3 regions of the Planococcus sp. VCh962 genome follow, and region 2 is predicted to be linked to each of the others. Evidence: riboswitches for the same ligand, from Rfam matches in the RefSeq annotation. Region 2 holds a riboswitch; each other region holds the start of a gene.
What was found. Region 2 has a riboswitch for S-adenosylmethionine ahead of AC3AQ9_RS09215 (O-acetylhomoserine aminocarboxypropyltransferase/cysteine synthase family protein). Riboswitches for the same ligand answer to the same signal wherever they lie in the genome.

Region 1 (6,846 bases), on a different contig from region 2:
AATCCCTGCTTCTACAGCCAAAATCGCATCATCCGGATGGAGGATGCCTTTCAGCAAGACAGGCAACTTGGTCGCTTGTTTGATTTCTTCGATTTTCTTCCAATCAAATGATGGATGATGAATATTCTCCAAAATGCCTTGGATAATTCCTGCCTCACTTGCATCAGCCAAAGAGTCCATGAATACTGGGTCATTGACGTAATTCGCTTTTCCTACACCCGCACGCAGCGGGGAAAAGCTGTTTCGCAAATCTTCTTCCCGCCATCCGAGCATGACCGTGTCTACGGTCACTACAATGGCTTCATATCCGGCTTGTTCAGCACGTTTCAGCATACTGTATGAAATGGCTTCGTTATTCGACCAATACAGCTGGAACCATCTCGGGTTAGCACCTGCCGCTTCCGCAATATCTTCCAATGAATAACTGGAAACGGTACTGGCGATAAAAGGCACATTCCATTTTGCAGCTGCACGGACAGAAGCCAAATCTCCGTCTTCGTGGGCAAGTCTTTGCATGCCGATCGGAGCCAGCAGAAAAGGATGTTCGTACTTATGCCCGAATAAAGTGATGGACGTATCAATAGCAGAAACGTCATTCAGCATGCGAGGCAGGATGGCCCATTTTGAAAACGCGGAGCGGTTGCGCCGCAGCGTTTCTTCTGCTCCAGCACCTGAACGGATATGCCCGAACTCATGTGCTTTCATTTTCTGTCTTGCGCTTTGTTCCCACTCTTCATGCGTCAGCGGAGAATCGTTTTGAGAGACGATGCTTTTTAAAAACGCATCTCCTTCTAATCTGCTGTTCATCCTTTTCGCTCCTTTATCAAGTGAAATTCGGTTGTCTTTTCTCTAGGAAAGCTTGAATGCCTTCTTTATAATCATCAGATTCGAAAGAATCCAAAATTAGCGAAGCTATTTGTTCATCTTCCGATTGTGCCCCGTCAATGATGGCTTGAATCACTTTTTTATTGCCATGCATCGCCGTTGATGACACAGCAGCCAGCTCCTGTGCAAAACTCCATGCAGCTTCGTTAGCCGCATCTCCTTCGTGCAGCTGCTGCACGATTCCGAGTTCCTTCGCTTCTTCCGCTTTGATCAATTTTCCGGTATACAACAACTCTTTGGTTTTAACCGGACCGATAACATTCAACAGGCGTTTCGTGCTCCGCAGGTTATAGATGATGCCGAGACGCGCAGCTGTGATGCCGAATTTGCTGTCGGTTGACGCAATGCGGAAATCGCAGGACATCGCCAATTCCAATCCGCCGCCGATGGCCAGTTTGCGGATCAGTGCAATGGTCGGCTTCGGGAAACGGTATAGCTGCTCGATCGCTGCTAATGCATGGTCGTTATAGTTTTTCGCTTTTTGCTGAGACAAGCGATTGTCCATGAATTCCTTGATATCCGCCCCTGCTGAAAAAGCTCTGTTATCGACGCCTTTAAGAATCAGAACCTTGATAGAAGAATCTTCAGCTGCTTCAGCCAGCAAGGAAGGCAATAGCTTGAACATATCCAGCGAAAATGCATTGCGCTGGTCTGCGCGGTTGATCACGAGTGTCGCGATCGCCCCGTCTTTCTCCAAATACAAATCGTTTTGCATTGAAATAAACTCCTCTTTTTAATCTTTTTTTAAGCGTGCCGAGAAATAATTCCCGAGACTTTGAACGCCTTGCACCAGAATGATTAAGATGAAGACAGTGGCATACATGACATCGACTTCATAGCGCAGATGGCCGTAACGGTAAGCCAAGTCGCCCAAGCCGCCTGCTCCCACAAGCCCCGCCATCGCCGTCGCGCCAATCAGTCCGACTGTAGCAATCGTCAAGCCAAGGACAATCGACGGGCGTGCTTCGCGCAATAATACATTCCAGATAATATGCCTTGTTTTGATGCCCATGGCTTCATAAGCTTCCCGGACCCCGCTGTCCACTTCCAATAGAGAAGACTCCATTAAGCGGGCTATGTATGGTGCTGTATAGATGACGAGTGGCACGATGACGCCTTGGACGCCAATCGTTGTACCGACAATCAGTTTGGTAAATGGCAAGATGAAAAACAGCAAAATAATGAATGGCACTGAGCGGATAATATTGACGACCAGATTCAGGATTTGATAAACCCATTTGTTTTCCCAAGCTTGCCCGCGGCGCGTCAATACCAGCAAAATCCCTAACGGTATCCCAAGCACAGCGGAGATTGCCAATGAAATCAACACCATCTGTGCTGTTTCGACAACTGCGGCTCCGATCACCGGCAGCCATTGTTCAACGAACGTATTATATCTTTCCATATTGATCATCCCATTCCTCAATCACTACGCCTTTGTCTTTCAAAAATTCCAAAGAGCGGCCAACTTCTTCTGTTGCTCCTGCAATATGTACATCGAGGTTTCCAATAACCCCATTTTTCAATTCCATGATATTCGCCGTTAAAATATTCGGCTTTACGTCAAATTCTTTTGCCATAGCCGCCAGTACCGGATCTCCCGTAGCTTCTCCGCGGAACGTCAAGCGCAGCACCGATCCACTTTTCTTCAAGTTGCCGACGAATTCCTTCGACAATTTGCGCTGTGAAATGGTATTCAGGAAACTCCGTGTCGTTTTATGCTGCGGTTTTGAAAACAGTTCAATTACCGGGCCGCCTTCCACGATTTCCCCGCCGTCCATCACATAGACGTGGTCACATATCTTTTGGATGACATGCATTTCGTGGGTGATCAGCAAAATGGTGATGCCGAATTCTGCATTGATCTTCAGCAGCAAATCCAGAATCGATTCAGTGGTTTCAGGATCGAGCGCACTGGTCGCTTCATCGCTGAGCAAAACATCCGGCTCTTGTGCAAGAGCGCGGGCAATGGCGACACGCTGTTTCTGTCCGCCTGACAACTGGGCCGGATAGGCATTTTTCTTTTCCGTCAAACCGACAATGTCCAAATACTTTTCCACTCGCTTTGGAATTTCCACAGCTTCCACCCCGATCAGCTTCAAGGGAATGGCGATGTTCTCTTCGACTGTAGCTGTCCGCAGCAAATTAAAGCCTTGGAAAATCATGCCGATGTTTTTGCGTTCTTCCAATAGTTCGCTTTTCGAAAGCTCCGTAAACTCCCGGTCATTCAGCCGGACTTTTCCGGTGGTCGGAGCCTCCAGTAAATTCACACAGCGGATCAACGTACTTTTCCCGGCTCCGCTATAGCCGATGACACCATGGATTTCCCCTTTTTTCACATGCAGCGATACATCATTCACTGCCCGGATCATCCCTTTTTTCGATTTAAATTCTTTTGAAACGTTCTCTAGTTGAATCATGCTCGTTACACTTCCTTCTAAATAGGAAAGGCCCGTGGCATAAATGCCACGCGGCTCTCCGAATTTTACCAGATTGGCAATACAGACCCATCAAATTCTTCTTCGATAAAGGCTTTGACCTTATCAGACTGATAAGCCGCGTTCAGCTTTTCAAGAACCGCATCGTCTTTATTCTCTTCTCTTACCACAATGTGATTGACGTATGGAGAGTCGCTAGATTCCAGCAAAATTGAATCTTCCAGCGTGTTTAATCCGGCTTCAATCGCCCAGTTTGTATTGATGGCCGCTGCATCCAGTTCACTTAACTGCTTCGGAATCTGTGCTGCTTCCAATTCGATGAATTCAAGTTCCAGCGGATTTTCTTCTACATCAAAAACCGATGCCGTTTCTTCCGTTCCTTCTTTCAGCGTGATGATTCCCGCTTCTTCCAGGATGAACAGGGCACGGGCGCCGTTCGTCGGATCATTCGGCAAGCCGAAAGTGGAGCCTTTTGGCAACTTCTCAATAGAGTCATATTCGTTTGAATAAACCCCCATCGGATTTAGAATCGTTGTAGCGCCGGCTACCAAATTTGTTCCGTGGTCAGCATTGAAAGCTTCCAAGAATGGTTTATGCTGATAGCTATTCACATCCAAATCGCCTTCGGACAGTGCTGTGTTCGGCAATACATAATCCGTAAAGACTTTCAGTTCAATTTCCAGGCCATCTTCTTTCGCCACTTCCGATACCACTTCCATGATTTGCTCATGGGGACCTGAAGTAACGCCAACCACTAATTTTTCCTCACTCAATTCAGTTGATTCGGCATTGCCGCTGCATCCTGCCAATAAACCTGCTGATAAAGTTAACGCTGTAAAGATTCCAAGTTTTTCCATTTTAATATCCCCCAATAGTTTTTTAAGCCCGAAATACGAAAAAGCCTCTCTTTCCATAAAGAAAGAGAGGCACAAATTTATCGTAAAATTCATCCTCTCTTATCTTTCAGAACCTTTCAGTTCTGCTGGATGTAGCACCTTTCCATGTGATTAACATAGATGGTTGCCGAGCTTCATAGGGCCAGTCCCTCCGCTACTCTTGATAAGAGATTTAGTTGCTTATTCAATTGCGAAACCTTATTGATTAATTTAGCCTATCAATATGCCAAAGTCAATGTTTTCTTAATATTATTTTTTTACTAATTATATACCGAAATGAAAATTCATTTTCAATTCAGCTTATTCCTTTCATGAACGGCAACAATCCGTTAAGCCGTAAAACACTATTTAGCGCTGCAATCGGGTCCAAACATTCACAATTCTTTACACTCTCTTTGCATTCTCTTATCAATCTTTTGAGATACTGTTCTTAGCAAGCAAAAGAAAAAAAGCTATCCCAAAAGCCAATAAAACAGCTTCCAGGATACCTTTTTCATTCATCAGTTATTCAGTTTCTTCGATTGGTTCGTCGATTGGTTCTTCGATTGGTTCTTCGATCGGTTCTACAACTGGTACTTCAACTGGTTTTACAGTTGGCTTGTTCAAGTAATTGTAATCAGCTGGATCAATCGGCGTGAATCCTTCAGGCGTATAGAATCTCAGCAAGTCGCCATTGACTACCCGGTCTGACAACTGCAATTCGTAATTTCCGTACTGTTGGAGTTTTTGCGCTTGTTCCAACTGATCTTCTTCGATTGGCAAACCGGTTTCTGGGTCATAGAAGGTGTCACCGATTGAATAGATCTCCGGGCTGGCATAATCGCCATTTCTGAAAGTGACCAGTTCTTCATGCTCCTCGGACAACAGATCTGTACCAAATTGGATATAATCCTGTGTTTCCACTCCAAGCAAATGCATCACAGTCGGCAGAAGGTCGATTTGGCCGCCATACGTATGGTTGATGCCGCCTTCCATGCCTGGCACGTGGATGAACAGCGGAACCCGCTGCAGCTTGGTGTTTTCAACCGGTGTGATTTCTTTAGAAAGCACTTGTTCCATCGCTTTATTGTGATTGTCAGAAATTCCGTAATGGTCGCCGTACATCACAATCATGGTGTTATCCGCTAAACCGGATTGTTCCAGATCTGCAAAGAACTGCTGAAGCGCTTCGTCTGCGTAGCGCGCCGTCTGGAAATAATTATCGACGCTTGCATCGCCAGTGGTGCCTTTTTCAATCGTCGTCAACTCCTGATCGATTTTATAAGGGAAATGATGCGACACTGTGATGAATTTCGAATAAAAAGGTTCCGGCAAGGTCTTTAAAAGTTCCGCTGACTGGTCAAAGAACGGCTTATCCATTACGCCATATTCAGCCATATCCGCTTCTGTCAGGCCGGTATAAGACTCAATATCAAAGAAATGGTCATAGCCGAAAGATTTATAGATTTCAGAGCGGTTCCAGAACGTTCCATTGTTGCCGTGGAATACCGCTGAAGTGTAGCCCTTGTCCTTTAAAATGGCCGGAGCTGACTGGTACGTATTATCACCTTTGGTAATAAAGGCCGAACCTTTCGACAATCCGAATAGCGAGTTTTCCAGCAGGAATTCCGCATCCGCTGTTTTGCCTTGAGCGGTTTGATGGAAGAAATTATCGAAATACAGGGTATTTTTATCTTTGATCATCGAGTTTAAAAACGGAGTCACTTCTTCCCCGTTCAATTTGTAATCCATCAGAAATGTCTGCATCGATTCCAGATGCAAGTAAACGACATTCATTCCTTCAGCTGCACCGAAATATGCTTCATTCGGAGTCGCATGATTGGATTTCGTGTAGTTCAACACTTCTGTAACTTCATCGCTGTCCGCCAGCACTCGTTGTGAAGAGGATTTCAGCGTTTCAACTGTGTCATAAAGAGCGTAATTGTACATGCCCAAATACTTCACGATATAAGCCCGGTCAAAGCCGCGGGTCAGTAATTGCGGACGGTCTCCTTCGGCCAAGCCCAGATTGAAGAACGAAATGGCCAACGCGAACGTGATGACCGGAATAACCGCTTTTTTCCGAATGTTCCGGGACTCTTTTTCGACTCTTTTCGAGAACACCAGATATGCCAGTAAAATGACATCTACAAAGAAAAGAATATCGGTCGGCTGTATCAACGTAGCAATGCTGCCACCTAAATCCCCGAAATTCTGCGTCTGGAACAAAGTCGGCAATGTGATGAAATCACTGAAGAACCGATAGTAGACCACATTCGCATACAAAAAGAAAGACATCAGGAAGTAAATCACTAGAAGCGATATGTACTTTCGTGTTCCTTTAAATAACAGCGACAGGCTTAAAAGCAATAGCGCGGATCCGAGGGGGTTGATAAACAGCAGGAACTCTTGGAGGAATCCATCGACATCCAATTTAAATTGTGTTTTTTGGGACAAGTAGGTCTTTAGCCAAAGCATAACTACAGCTAAGAGAAAAAGAGGCACATACTTGTTGAAATTTTTGTTTTTCGTAGTTTTAATTTTTTCCATATTGCACCTTCTTATAATTAAACTTCACGGGAACTGTTTGGACATTGAACTAAAAAAGCCTGAAGATAGATGACTCCAAGCGAGAGTTTCTTACAAAG
Region 2 (6,846 bases):
CCAGCAGCTTGAGTTAGCAAAACAAGCCCTTGAAGAATGGCGTGCCATGCCTATTCCGGACGATGTGGATATTCAAGACGAAGATTAAGCAAAAGCATCTTAGCCGAGATTTCGGCTAAGATGCTTTTATATTTTTTATTTAGGGTAGCGGATATACTGGCGCTGGCCTTCGATGATTTTTTTATTATCTTCGATCATTTTATCGTAATTCAGCTTTTTCATGTTTTCAAAATCTTCATCTGCAATCACATTCAAGCCATTCAGGTTCTTGCGCATTTTTTCCGTATTGTCGGTGATGCCTAGAACAAACTTCTGCAGTTCTTGCCCAAGCCCATTCCAGCCTTCAGATTTTTTAAGAAAAGAAGCAAAAGATTTGATTTCAGCGTTTTTTTCCAGCAGCAACTGTAAATTCATGTATTGATACAGAGTCAGCAGGTTTGCCGTTTCCTGTGTCTTCATGACGTCTGCTTCAACAATTCCCTTGCGGACTAATACGTCATTTTCGTAATAGTTCTTGTAGTCTTTTATTAATGAAGTCAGGTTCTGCTGTATCTTCCATAGCTCTGCAAAAGCTTCTCTTCCTTCTAAAACAGCTGAATCCTGTGTAGCAACAGGGATGCTTAACGGTTTTGTAAAATATGCTGCGTTTATTTTCAAATAATCCATGCCAATATTGAAAATATTATTGCTCAAATCACCGAAAAGAGCTAAATGGCGTTGAGCTTCCAGCGCTTCGTCGCGGTCTTCTTCACCTGGGGTCACATAAGCAGTTGCAACAGACGCATTGTTTTTAGTGAATCCAGCCATGTAATAAGGCTTGCCATTCACCATCCAATAAATCGGATTTACAAATATGCCTTCTGTCCATTTTTTATGCTTCTTAACTTTTTTCAGGAGCTGTTTCGTCGACTCTTCATGCACAGGGCTTCTCTCCCTTGTTCAATATTATTCACTGCTGATTTAATGGTACCACATTAAATGCTCATTGTTATTATATTCCAAAATTTTTCATCGCCCTGCAGCTGATCTCTTTTCATTCTGGTAGCCTATTCCATTTAAAAATGTTAAATTTTCATTTTAAAATTGTCGCATTAAAGAGAATCATATAAAACCGATTCTCTCAAAAAAGAAAAAACTCATGCTAAGGCATGAGTTGGGGAACTACTAAATGATTCAATTTCTTTTTGATATGGTTGCTCCATTTCTCAAATTCCACGAGAAAACCATCGTGTCCAAATTGCGTTTCAACGATTTCCCAAGAGGCATTCGGCAGCCCTTGAAGCCAAGGGATCAATTGCTCACTCGGATACAGCAAGTCTTTTGTAAAGGATAAAGAAAAGATTTCCACTTCTATTCTTTCTTTTGATACATCATGGGTATTCATCGCTTTCAGCAAGGTCAAGTAACTATTGGCATCAAAACGCCTAGCCAATTTTTTCCCTTGATAATCGAGATAAGATTCCACTTCAAAGCGTCCCTCATTGGAACAGCGCCGAAACCTTTGATCAAACAGGTTGCCGCTTCGGTAAGTAACCATTGCGGCCATGCGCGCCAATTCAAAGCCTTTCAGTTCAGAGGAATCCGCATAATTTCCATTATTGAAAAACGCATCATTCTCTATCGCTTGAATGCCAAGCCAATTAAAAGCTACTCCATAATCACTGTATGCCGGTGTAACAGCGAGCGGAAGAATAGCATCCACAAAGTCCGGGTATAAATGTCCCCATTCCAGCGCCTTCATGCCGCCCAGCGATCCCCCGAGGACCGCTGTCAGATGAGTGATTCCTAATTCCTTTAGCGCCTTATACTCTGCCCGCACCATATCACGGATGGTAAGGTCCGGAAACGAAGCACGGTATGGCTTACCGGTTTCCGGGTTGATGGACATTGGCCCTGTTGATCCGTTGCAGCCACCCAGCACATTAAACGTAATGACTTGAAAAACGTTTGTATCCACGGCTTTCCCTGGTCCGATCAATCCTGACCACCAGCCCGGATTTTCAGCATTGCCGACTGCAAATTGATCACCGGTTAAGGCATGGCAGACGAGAATCACAGGAGCATCTTTTTTGCCACATCGTTCGTAGGCAAGCTCTACGTTATGCAAGATTTCCGTCGACTCCAGGGTCAGTGTTCCTATGGATACTGTCGTCATTTCCGTCGCCTCCTATACGTTCTCGAGTACCGCTGCCTGAATGGCTTGTTCAAGGTCGGCAATCAAATCTTCCGGATTTTCCAATCCTACCGATAAGCGGATCAATTCTTCTGTAACGCCTGATAATTCCAGTTCTTCTTTTTTCAGCTGCTGATGCGTTGTTGAGGCCGGATGAATGATCAGCGATTTCGCATCTCCGACATTTGCTACATGGGACCATAACGCAACGCTGTCAATCACTTTGCGTCCAGCTTCGCGTCCGCCTTTGACGCCAAAATTGACAATCGAACCGTATCCGTCTTTTAAGTATTTCTGTGCCAATTGATGAGACGGATGATCTTCAAAACCGATGTAATTAACCCATTCCACTTGAGGATGGTTTTTCAAGTATTCGGCTACAATACGGGCATTGCTGTTGTGGCGTGGAATACGCAAATGCAAAGTTTCCAGTCCCTGTAAAAACGCGTGAGCACTTTCGGCACTTAATGTCGGACCGAAATCACGCAGCAATTGGACACGCAGCTTAGTCGCGAAAGATACACCTTCCACATCGATGCCGAAGCGGATGCCATGATAGCTTTCATCCGGCTGCGTATAGTTCGGGAACTTTGGATTGTTCCAGTTGAATTTCCCGCCATCTACAACGACACCGCCGATAGTTGTCCCATGTCCGCCAATCCACTTTGTCGCAGAATGGATGACAACGTCAGCGCCGAATTCAATCGGGTTGCTTCCGTATGGTGAAGCGAAGGTGTTGTCAATCAATAAAGGAATTTGATTCTCATGGGCAATATTTGCCACTGCTTCAACATCAAAGACATTCAAGCTCGGATTTCCGATGATTTCCCCAAAAATCGCTTTTGTCTTATCTGTAATGGCTCCACGGAAGTTTTCCGGATTCGTGCCATCCACGAATTTAACGGTGATGCCATAACGCGGCAATGTGTTGGCAAAAAGACTGTATGTACCGCCGTAAAGATTGGCGTCCGCCACAATTTCATCGCCTGCTTCTGCTATGTTCAGGACAGAAAAAGCAATGGCTGCCATTCCTGAAGATAAAGCTACCGCTGCTGTTCCGCCTTCAAGAAGCGCCACGCGCTGTTCAAAAACGTCAACCGTCGGGTTCATGATGCGTGAGTAAATATTTCCTGTTTCTTTTAACCCGAATAAATTCTGGGCATGCTCCGTATTTTTAAACACATAAGAAGTCGTTTTATGGATGGCTACCCCTCTGGCTCCAGTTACTGGATCCGGTTGCTGTGCCCCATGCAATAAAAGCGTTTCAGGTTTAAAGTTTGTCATTTTGTTTCCTCCTAAGGTTTTTTTGATGGAAACCATGGTTGAGGAGGAATAGAAAAAAGCCCCCTTCACTTAAGAAGAGGGCCGTCATATACGGATTGCCTCCTCTCATCTGCCAGATCCCGTCGTCCCGGATCTGTAGGATTTAGCACCTTTCCAAGCGTCGCTTGTTGGTTGCCGGGCATCATAGGGCCTATTCCCTCCGCCTCTCTTGATAAGAGTATTCAGATTTAGTTTTCCATCATGTTGAGAAGTATAAAATAAAACAAATAATTTTGTCAAGTGCATTTTTTCAAAAGATTTTGAAACCTATTACTTTTTTATACGTTTACAGTAATAGAGGTGAACAATAATGATTGTATGGATTGCACTTGCACTTATTTTAGGTTATTTGATCGGCTGTCTGCATGGTTCTATTGCTGCCCAGCTGCTGTCCGGCGTAAATGTCAAAAAAGAAGGCGTCAAAAATTCAGGAGCATCAAATGCAGCCATTGTTCTCGGCTGGAAATATGGAGCACTGGTAGCTTTTCTTGATATTCTTAAAGGAGCGGCTGTTGTGGCAGGTTTCCGCTTGTTGCTGAGCGGCTCTTCTTTCCCTGATGAAATGGTTTGGATGCTGCTGTTCTTCGCAGGAGCCGGTGTCATTTTCGGCCATAACTTTCCGTTCTATATGAACTTTGATGGCGGAAAAGGAACGGCTTCTGTCATCGGCGTCATGTTAGCCCTTGATTGGAAGCTTGGCCTGGCCGGCGGGCTGCTGCTTGTGCTGGCAGCGCTGGCTACCGACTATTTGGTGGTCGGAGTTCTCGTATTATACGGCATGTTTTTTGCCATCGCCTACTGGCCGGCTGAAGGGTTATGGCCTTTAGTAACAGCCTTCGCCTTGTTTGCCATGGCGCTCTGGAAGCATCTCGAAAACATCGCACGCATTAAAAATGGAACAGAAAATAAGGTCTCTTCTGTTTTCCGGAAAAAACCGGCCGGCTCCGCCTAAGATGCCCGCCGCTCTTGGGTCAACTCATATTTTTCTGTATTAAGTTAAATTTTTATTGCAAATCCCCTTGACTTATTCGTTATTTCGCAATAAAGTAAACATTACAAATCGAATAACGTACATCACTTTCTTATCCAGAGAAACCGAGGGACAGGCCCTTTGACGTTTCAGCAGCGGATTCGCTATATGCGAAAACTGTGCTAACTCCTGCAAATGCGATTTTGCATTTGGAAGATGAGAGCGAGATGGTTTCATGCCGAAGCCTTCTTTTTTCTTGTCGATAAGAAAAAAGAAGGCTTTTTTTCGTTCAATAATTAGGAAAGATAGAAAAGTACGCAACAAGATTTGCAGAATTCCCACAGCAAGAGGAGGCAGACAGATGATTCAATTTGAAAGGGTTGCAAAAACCTACCAGTCCGGCAAACAGGAAATCCATGCATTGAACGGGATTGATTTAACTGTCGAAACCGGTGAAATATATGGCGTCATCGGGTTCAGCGGCGCCGGCAAAAGTTCATTGATCCGAACGGTCAATTTGCTGGAACGGCCAACAACCGGCCGGGTTTTAATACACGGCAAAGACATATCTACTTTATCCAGCAAAGAAATACGGGAAACACGGAAAGACATCGGAATGATTTTCCAGCACTTTAATTTGCTGAATTCGAAGACCGTTTTCCACAATGTAGCCATGCCGCTTATTTTAGCGAAAACGCCAAAAAACAAGATCAAAGAGCAAGTCAAAGATCTGCTGGACTTTGTTGGCCTTGCTGACCAGGCTGAAAAGTATCCGGACCAGCTCTCGGGTGGACAGAAACAGCGTATTGGCATTGCCCGCGCACTTGCCACTAATCCTTCTGTTCTCTTATGTGATGAAGCAACGTCAGCCCTTGATCCGCAGACGACGCAATCCATTCTGGAATTACTCCGGCGCGTCAATCGTGAATACAATATCACTATATTATTGATTACGCATGAAATGGGTGTTATTCGTGAAATCTGTGATAAAGTGGCTGTTCTCGAAGCAGGAAAAGTGATTGAACAAGGAAGCGTATTCGACGTATTCACTAAACCGCAACATCCCACTACCCAAAGGTTTGTCCGGTCAGTGATGAACGATGAACTCCCAGAATCATTGCTTAACCAGATTCAGGATCCTAATCGCAGCCATGCGATTTACCGCATCCAATTTACCGGATCTGCGGTCGGACAGCCATTGATGTCGAGAGTTTCCCGCGAATTCAATTTGGATCTCAATGTGCTGTTCGGCAATATTACAGAACTGCAAGGCTCGCCTTACGGCAATCTGATTGTAGAGTTTTCTGGTCCTCCTGTTGAAATCCAGCAGGCCTTAAAAGCTATCCGGAGCGACACAGTCAAGGTTGAGGAGGTAGCAAACTATGCTAATTGATAACGAACAAATTTTAGAGGCCCTTTGGGAAACGGTTTATATGACGGGAGCTTCCTTTTTCTTTTCATTGATCATTGGATTCCCGCTTGGCATTTTGCTGGTTGTCACCCGCAAAGGGCATTTATTGGAAAACGAATCGGTTTCAAAAGTACTGAATGTCATCATCAATATTTTCCGGTCCGTGCCGTTTATCATTTTGATGGTTGCCATTATTCCACTGACCCGGCTGATCGTTGGCACATCCATCGGAACAGCCGCTGCCATTGTCCCTCTCGTCTTTTACGCTGGCCCTTATATTGCACGGCTGATCGAGAACTCGCTCTTAGAAGTCGATAAAGGCGTTATCGAAGCCGCTCAGGCAATGGGCGCTTCGCCAGCCCAGATCATCTTCCGCTTTTTAATCCCGGAAGCATTAAGTTCACTGGTGCTGGCCCTGACCATTGCAATTGTCGGTTTAATCGGGGCATCCGCTATGGCTGGTGCAATCGGTGGCGGCGGTCTCGGAGATTTAGCGATTACCTATGGATACCAGCGCTTTGACACATTAGTCATGTTCATCACCGTTGCCATTCTTGTTGTCCTTGTGCAAGGCGTCCAATCGTTTGGCAACGTCTTATCAAAACGGGTCAGAAGAAGTTAAAAATTGCAGGCAGCATGTGTGAAATTTTAATTGATTGCCAAACAATATTAAAACAAACAACTATTGGAGGAATAACAACATGAAGAAAATTACATCCCTTTTATTACTGGCCTTGGTGGCTTTGATCCTAGCAGCGTGCGGAGGCGGCGATGAAGAAAGTGCTGATGGAAACAGAAAAGTCACACTTGGCATCAGTGGTTCGGACACGACAATCTGGGATTATGTAGCGGAAAAAGCTGCAAAAGAAGGAATTGACATTGAAATCGTTACGTTTTCGGATTATGTCGCTCCTAACATGGCGCTTGCCGAAGGAGAATTGGATTTGAATGCTTTCCAAACCATTTCCT
Region 3 (6,846 bases), on a different contig from region 2:
ATGCAAATGGGTCATTGCATTTGGGACATATCGCAGCATTGCTGCCAGGGGATATACTGGCAAGGTATTACCGGTTAAAAGGCGAGAACGTTTTATATGTCTCAGGCAGCGACTGCAACGGGACGCCGATTGCCATTCGGGCCAATCAAGAAGGAAAGACCATAAAAGAGGTAGCAGACCATTATCACCAAGAATTTTCAAATGATTTTTCCCGGCTCGGATTCACCTATGATATCTACACAAGGACAGATGGTTTTTTTCATCATCAAACGGTCCAAAAAATATTTTTAACTTTGATGGATAATGGCCATATCTATAAAAAGGAAATTGATCAGATGTATTGTGAATACGACCAGCAATTTCTTCCAGATCGATATGTAGAAGGAATTTGCCCAGTCTGTTCACACACTTCCCGTGGAGACCAATGTGACAACTGTTCCACGATTTTGGATCCGTTGGATTTATTGGAGCCGAAATGTAAAATCTGCGGGAATGTCCCGACCGTGAAAAAGACGGAACACTTCTATTTCGCGTTAAGTGCTTTTCAGGAAGAACTTGCGGCTTACGTCAGAGAAGCAAAAAAGAAGAATGCCTGGCGCGAAAATGCAATCCATTTATCCGAACGTTATTTGAAAGAAGGGCTGCTGGACCGGGCCGTATCAAGGGATTTGCCGAATGGCGTGCCCTTGCCGGTAAAAGGCTATGAGGATAAAAAGGTCTATGTCTGGATAGAAGCTGTTTCGGGTTATTATTCAGCCAGCCGGCAATGGGCAGAAGAAAAACAGCAGGATGATCAGGAGTATTGGCAGGAAGAAACTATTGCTTACTACGTACACGGCAAAGACAACATCCCTTTTCATTCCATTATCTGGCCAGCTATTTTAAAAGGGATCGGGGTTGAAGGGCTGCCGACTCACATTGTGTCCAATGAATACTTAACGCTTGAAAAGCGAAAAATATCGACGAGTAAAAACTGGGCGGTTTGGGTCCCGGATATTCTGGAGAGGTATGATCCGGATTCGATCCGTTATTTCCTGTCGATCAATGCACCGGAAAACCGGGATACGGATTTTTCCTGGAGGGAATTCATTTATAGCCATAACAGTGAACTGTTAGGTGCATATGGGAATTTTATCAACCGCACCCTCAAATTTATTGAAAAAAGCTATGAAGGAAGGATCCCGAAAGCGGAAATAGAACCGGATTTAAAACGTAGAATTGAAGGGCTATATGAGAGCGTGGGCCAAAAAATAGAGGATGCTCATTTTAAACAAGGAATTGAAGAAGTTTTCTCCTTTATCCGATATGCCAATAAATACTTTGATGAAAAAGAACCTTGGAAGGAATTAAAGCAAAATCGAGCTTCTTGCGACCAAACGATTGCCAATTGCGTGCTGATTATCACCAATGTCATTCAATTATTGAACCCGTTTTTGCCGTTTTCAACTGAAAAAGTAAAAGGAATATTAGAAATCGAGAAGTTGACTTGGGAGTATACAACTTGCGAAGCAGAAGAAATATCGAATATCAAGCCCTTGTTTGAAAGATATGATGTGAAAAGAATTGAAGAAGAGCTAGACAAGCTAATTCGTCACTCCAAATCAAGTTAAGAGGTATTTCACTTAATGCTGCAAACGAATAAAAGTCGAAGAACACTAATGAAGAAAAAAGCAGCTGCAACCTAGGTGATACTAGCAACTTAAATATACTGGCTCGACCGCATGAGAGGGGAAAGCCCTTGCAGAGCTTGAATTCGGAACAACGAATAATCTTCCAGTGCCAGAAGGAAAATGATCGGGTCCATTCAAGGATAGGGCTGGAGTAGAATGGAAATTGAGCAATGAAAAATAGTAATGTAAATTCTTTCAAGCAATGTTTTAAAATTAAGGTAAAAGTAAAAAAAATCAAAAATTAGTTGACTTTTAAATTAATCTTATTGTATGATAATTCCCAATGGTTCGATTGATTGAAAATTTGTACATTTAAAAGTGAATAGTACTCTTATCAAGAGCGGCGGAGGGAATAGGCCCTGTGAAGCCCGGCAACCACCAGAATTATATTCTGGTAAGGTGCTAAATCCTACTGATTCGAAGGAATCGGAAAGATAAGAGGAGGATTTATTGCCCTCTTCTTAATTGAAGGGGGCTTTTTGTATGTTCAATCTAAAAAAGGAGGAAAGTCTATTTGGTAAAACCTAGTAAGCGAATTGGTTAAGTCTTCAAAACTTTAAAGAAAAAATAAAACTTATTTTAGGAGGAATCGGAATGAAGAAAATTATTGCATTGGTTTTGTTTATTGTAAGTGCGTCACTTATCCTGACGGCTTGTTCAAATGCACAAGGGGAAGAACAAGGAAAGTTGAAAAAGGTAGTTCTTGATTATGCATATTACTCACCTACGAGTTTGGCTTTAAAGGAGTTTGGATGGGCAGAAGAAATTTTTGAAGAAGAAGGCATTGAGGTTGAATGGGTTCTTAGCCAAGGAAGCAATAAGGCTTTGGAATTTTTAAATTCTAAAAGCGTGGATTTTGGCTCTACTGCGGGAGCAGCGGCATTAATCGCAAAATCGAATGGGTCACCGATCGAGTCGGTTTATATTTATTCGAAACCAGAATGGACTGCATTGGTAGCGACAGGAGATTCGCCGATAAAAACAGTCGAAGATTTGAAAGGAAAGAAAGTTGCCGCAACTTTAGGGACGGATCCGTATATCTTCCTTCTGCGCTCACTGCAGGAAGCCGGTCTTTCATCGAAGGACTTGGAAATTGTGAATTTACAGCATGCGGATGGTGCCAATGCCTTGTTAACTGGACAGGTGGATGCGTGGGCAGGCCTTGACCCGCATATGGCGAGAGTTGAAGTTGATTCTGGTGCAAATTTATTTGTGCGTGATCACGATAAAAATACATATGGCACATTGAATGTGCGATCAGAGTTCGCAGAACAGAATCCGGAAGTTGTAGAAAAAGTAATTGAGGTATATGAAAAAGCACGGAAATGGGTTGTGGAAAATCCGGATGAAGCAGCTGAAATCTTAGCAAAGCAAGCGGACATGAAGTTGGAAGTGGCGAAGAAGAGCATCGAGCGAAATGATTTTTCTGACCCGATTCCCGGTAATAAACAAATCGAGGCACTAAAAGAGGCAGGCGAAGTCTTGAAGGCAGAAAATGTGATCAAAAGCGATCAAGATATCGAAAAAACAGTGAATGAATTAATCATTGATCGATTTGCCAAAAAAGTGATCGCAACAGAATAGGGGGACGAGTTGGATGACGGTCAATGCTAAAACAAACGAATTTCTGATAGAGAAAAATAAAAAGTCAAAATCCCATGCAGATTCAACTAAAGCAAGAGGCCTTGTACTCGGCTCGGTATTGCCGATCGCTCTTTTGGTCGCATGGGAAGCGGCCGCCCGTTTTGGCTTGATAGACACCTATGTTTTTCCGGCCCCTACCACTATTTTTCAAAAGATTTTAGAAATGGCCCAAGATGGAACCCTTTGGGGGCATATCGGCATTACTTTTCTTCGGGTATTGATCGGATTTTTTGCCGGGGCTTTCACAGCGCTTGTATTGGGCTCTTTCGTAGGTTATTTCAAATGGTTTGAACAGCTTGTGGATCCATTAATCCAAGCCTTCAGATCCATCCCTTCCCTTGCCTGGGTGCCATTATTCATTTTATGGATGGGAATCGGAGAACCATCCAAAGTGCTGTTAATTGCGGTCGGTGTTTTCTTTCCGGTGTATTTGAATATCGTCTCTGGTATTCAAGGGGTAGACCGGAAGCTGATAGAAGTAGGAAAGATTTATCACTTTACTTCATTCCAAATTGTGCGCCGCATCATTTTGCCGGCTTCGCTGCCGTCTTTTCTTGTAGGTTTGCGCAGCGGCGTCGGTTTAGGTTGGATGTTCGTAGTTGCTGCTGAATTAATGGGTGCCGGCCAAGGACTCGGCTATTTACTGGTTGTAGGCCAGAATACGTATTCGCCTGAACTTATCATGGCAAGCATCATCCTGTTTGCCATACTCGGGAAAGCCACGGACGCTCTCTTGAAAGGGTTAGAAGCACGTGCATTGAGATGGCAGGATAATTTACAGAACCAACAATAAGAGGAGTGGTCAAGATGTTGGAAGTGAAAGAGGCCTCAAGAACGTTCAATAACGGACTGGCTGGATTCAAAAATCTGTCCTTTTCTATTCAAGAAGGTGAGACCGTTGGCATTCTGGGAACGAGTGGGTGCGGGAAAAGTACTCTTCTTCGGGTTTTGTCTGGGCTGGATCAGGACTTCGACGGAAAAATACAAATTGCTGAAGTGGGCGAGCAGCCCATTGGCATGATTTTTCAGGAACCCCGGCTTATGCCTTGGCTCACGGTCAAAGATAACATCTTGTTTGGAAATAAAGATGTAAATAAAGTTGAAGTTCAGGACTACTTGGATTTAGTGGGGTTAAGCGATTTCGGAGATTATTACCCGAAAGATTTATCAGGTGGAATGGCTCAAAGAACGGCAATCGCTCGCGCGCTGATAGGGCAACCCGGTGTTCTGCTATTAGATGAACCTTTTAGTGCACTGGATGCCTTCACTAAAATGCAATTGCAGGATTTATTATTGGAAATCCAAAAGAAGCAACTATCCACGATGGTGGTTGTGACGCATGACATAGACGAAGCCCTATATTTATGCGACCGCATCTTCATCTTGGGCGGCCAGCCGGGTTATCTTCAAGCTGAATTGGCAGTGGAAGCTGTAAAACCGAGAGATCGCGGAAGTGTACTTCTTGCGGAGAAAAAATCAGAGATACTGAAATTACTGCAAACTAGAAAGGCGGTCGAGTAAAATGGCGAACAGTACGATCATTTATCCGAAAAAGGATAATTATAATATCACAGAAGAGCTGTCGAACAGGGAAGCTTTCTCGTGGAAAGAAGTCGAGTCGAATTTTAGCTGGTCCCAAACAGGAAAAGTGAATATGGCCTATGAATGTGCAGACCGGCATGTTGAAGCAGGATATGGTGAAAAAACTGCACTTCATTATATTGGAGACAACGAAGAATACAAACTTACATATCGTGAATTAAAAGAAAAATCGGATTTATGGGCGACGGTGTTGAAAAATCGAGGGGTGAAAAAAGGAGACTTCGTATTTGTATTTTTGCCGAAGCACCCGGATTGCCATATTGCGATGCTGGCAGCCATAAAGCTTGGAGCTGTCGTAGGGCCGCTTTTTGAAGCATTTATGGAAGATGCCGTAAAAGAAAGAATCCAGGATTGCGGAGGAACTTTTTTGATCGCATCACCTGAACTGGTGAAACGGGTTCAGCGGGATCAATTGCCATCTTTAACAACCGTTTTAATTACAGCTGAACCGGAACAATGTACGGGAGATGAAATCTCTCTATTTGAAGAAGCAAGGAAAATTGAAGCAGAAGAAAACATAATTGAATGGGTAGATCTTGAGCATGGATTGAATATCCATTATACAAGCGGATCGACAGGCAAACCGAAAGGAATAATCCATGCGCATCGGGCGATGATTCAGCAATACATCACAGGCAGATGGGTATTGGATTTAAAAGAAGACGATATTTATTGGTGCACGGCCCACCCAGGATGGGTAACCGGGACCGTCTACGGCGTGTTCGCTCCATTGCTGAACCGCACGACGACTGTTATTCACGGAGGCAGATTTGGCGCCAAAGAATGGTATGACATTTTAGCGCGAACGGGTGTAACGGTCTGGTACAGCGCACCGACGGCCTTCAGAATGCTGATGGCACAAGGCGATGAACTGACAAAGAACTATGATCTTACAAAAATCCGGCATATTCTAAGCGTCGGTGAACCATTGAACCCGGAAATTGTGAGATGGGGAATAGAGACACTTTCAAACCGCATCCACGATACGTGGTGGATGACGGAAACAGGAGCTCAGTTAATCGTCAACTTGCCATCTGAAGCGATCAAGCCCGGGTCAATGGGAAAACCGTTCCCAGGAATTGAAGCGGCTATTTTAGGCGATGATGGTGAAATTTTAAAAGTGGGGGCTGTCGGCCAATTGGCCCTAAAAGCAAACTGGCCATCGATTATGCGTGAAGTGTGGAAAGATCCGGCTAAATACTCGTCGTATTTCCCGTTTGATGGCTGGTATTTATCCGGCGATTTGGCAACAATCGATGAAACCGGATATGTTTTTTTTCAAGGAAGAAGTGACGACATGATCAACTCTTCAGGGGAAAGAATCGGGCCATTTGAAGTTGAAAGTAAGCTGATTGAACACCCAGCGGTTGCCGAAGTGGGTGTTATTGGAAAGCCGGATGCCGTAAGAGGGGAAATAGTGAAGGCCTTTATCGTCTTGAACAAAGAGTATGAGGAAAGCGACGGGTTATTAGAAGAATTGCGCTTATTTGTGCGCAGCGGGCTTGCGGCCCATGCTGCTCCGAGGGAAATTGAATTTCTCGAAGAGCTGCCCAAAACCCCGATCAGTGGAAAAGTGCTTCGCCGTGAATTAAAAGCCAGAGAAGCTAAGGGAAAATCAAATCATTTGGTCAACTCGCAAAGATAGATAATCATTTTTACATTGACGAATTATTAGAAGTAAAGCAAAAATAGGGAGAAGTTTTATTAGAAAAGGGAGAAAACATGCTTTCTATCAGCATGTTTTCTCCCTTTTAATTTGCATCCTTTTCAATAAGCTTTAAAAGAAACATTTAGGAAACTTAAACAGTTCAAGGTTTATAAGCTTTGTATGCCCTCATTGTTCCGGCAATCGTCGAAAATTTTCCGGTTTCTTCAATGGCCGCAAAGCCGGTCTCCTTTAACAAGAACGGAATAATCCCTGTAACATGCG

Region 1: linked by a shared signal. The riboswitch ahead of AC3AQ9_RS15420 (MetQ/NlpA family ABC transporter substrate-binding protein) and the one ahead of AC3AQ9_RS09215 (O-acetylhomoserine aminocarboxypropyltransferase/cysteine synthase family protein) in region 2 are both predicted to bind S-adenosylmethionine.
Region 3: linked by a shared signal. The riboswitch ahead of AC3AQ9_RS04620 (aliphatic sulfonate ABC transporter substrate-binding protein) and the one ahead of AC3AQ9_RS09215 (O-acetylhomoserine aminocarboxypropyltransferase/cysteine synthase family protein) in region 2 are both predicted to bind S-adenosylmethionine.

What each region holds. Positions count from the first base shown of each region.
Region 1 covers NZ_JBYLHS010000006.1:104,677-111,522, reverse strand. The annotation lists gene AC3AQ9_RS15440 (alpha-hydroxy acid oxidase) at 1-807, opposite strand, end outside; gene AC3AQ9_RS15435 (enoyl-CoA hydratase/isomerase family protein) at 824-1,600, opposite strand; gene AC3AQ9_RS15430 (methionine ABC transporter permease) at 1,619-2,290, opposite strand; gene AC3AQ9_RS15425 (methionine ABC transporter ATP-binding protein) at 2,277-3,305, opposite strand; gene AC3AQ9_RS15420 (MetQ/NlpA family ABC transporter substrate-binding protein) at 3,371-4,180, opposite strand; SAM riboswitch class I at 4,277-4,389, opposite strand; gene ltaS (lipoteichoic acid synthase) at 4,724-6,748, opposite strand.
Region 2 covers NZ_JBYLHS010000002.1:379,789-386,634, forward strand. The annotation lists gene AC3AQ9_RS09200 (helix-turn-helix domain-containing protein) at 1-88, shown strand, start outside; gene AC3AQ9_RS09205 (hypothetical protein) at 136-921, opposite strand; gene metX (homoserine O-acetyltransferase MetX) at 1,142-2,155, opposite strand; gene AC3AQ9_RS09215 (O-acetylhomoserine aminocarboxypropyltransferase/cysteine synthase family protein) at 2,168-3,457, opposite strand; SAM riboswitch class I at 3,560-3,675, opposite strand; gene AC3AQ9_RS09220 (glycerol-3-phosphate acyltransferase) at 3,807-4,448, shown strand; SAM riboswitch class I at 4,576-4,689, shown strand; gene AC3AQ9_RS09225 (methionine ABC transporter ATP-binding protein) at 4,828-5,859, shown strand; gene AC3AQ9_RS09230 (methionine ABC transporter permease) at 5,849-6,499, shown strand; gene AC3AQ9_RS09235 (MetQ/NlpA family ABC transporter substrate-binding protein) at 6,579-6,846, shown strand, end outside.
Region 3 covers NZ_JBYLHS010000001.1:911,341-918,186, reverse strand. The annotation lists gene metG (methionine--tRNA ligase) at 1-1,610, shown strand, start outside; SAM riboswitch class I at 1,999-2,111, shown strand; gene AC3AQ9_RS04620 (aliphatic sulfonate ABC transporter substrate-binding protein) at 2,265-3,254, shown strand; gene AC3AQ9_RS04615 (ABC transporter permease) at 3,268-4,107, shown strand; gene AC3AQ9_RS04610 (ABC transporter ATP-binding protein) at 4,122-4,835, shown strand; gene acsA (acetate--CoA ligase) at 4,837-6,561, shown strand; gene AC3AQ9_RS04600 (class I SAM-dependent methyltransferase) at 6,725-6,846, opposite strand, start outside.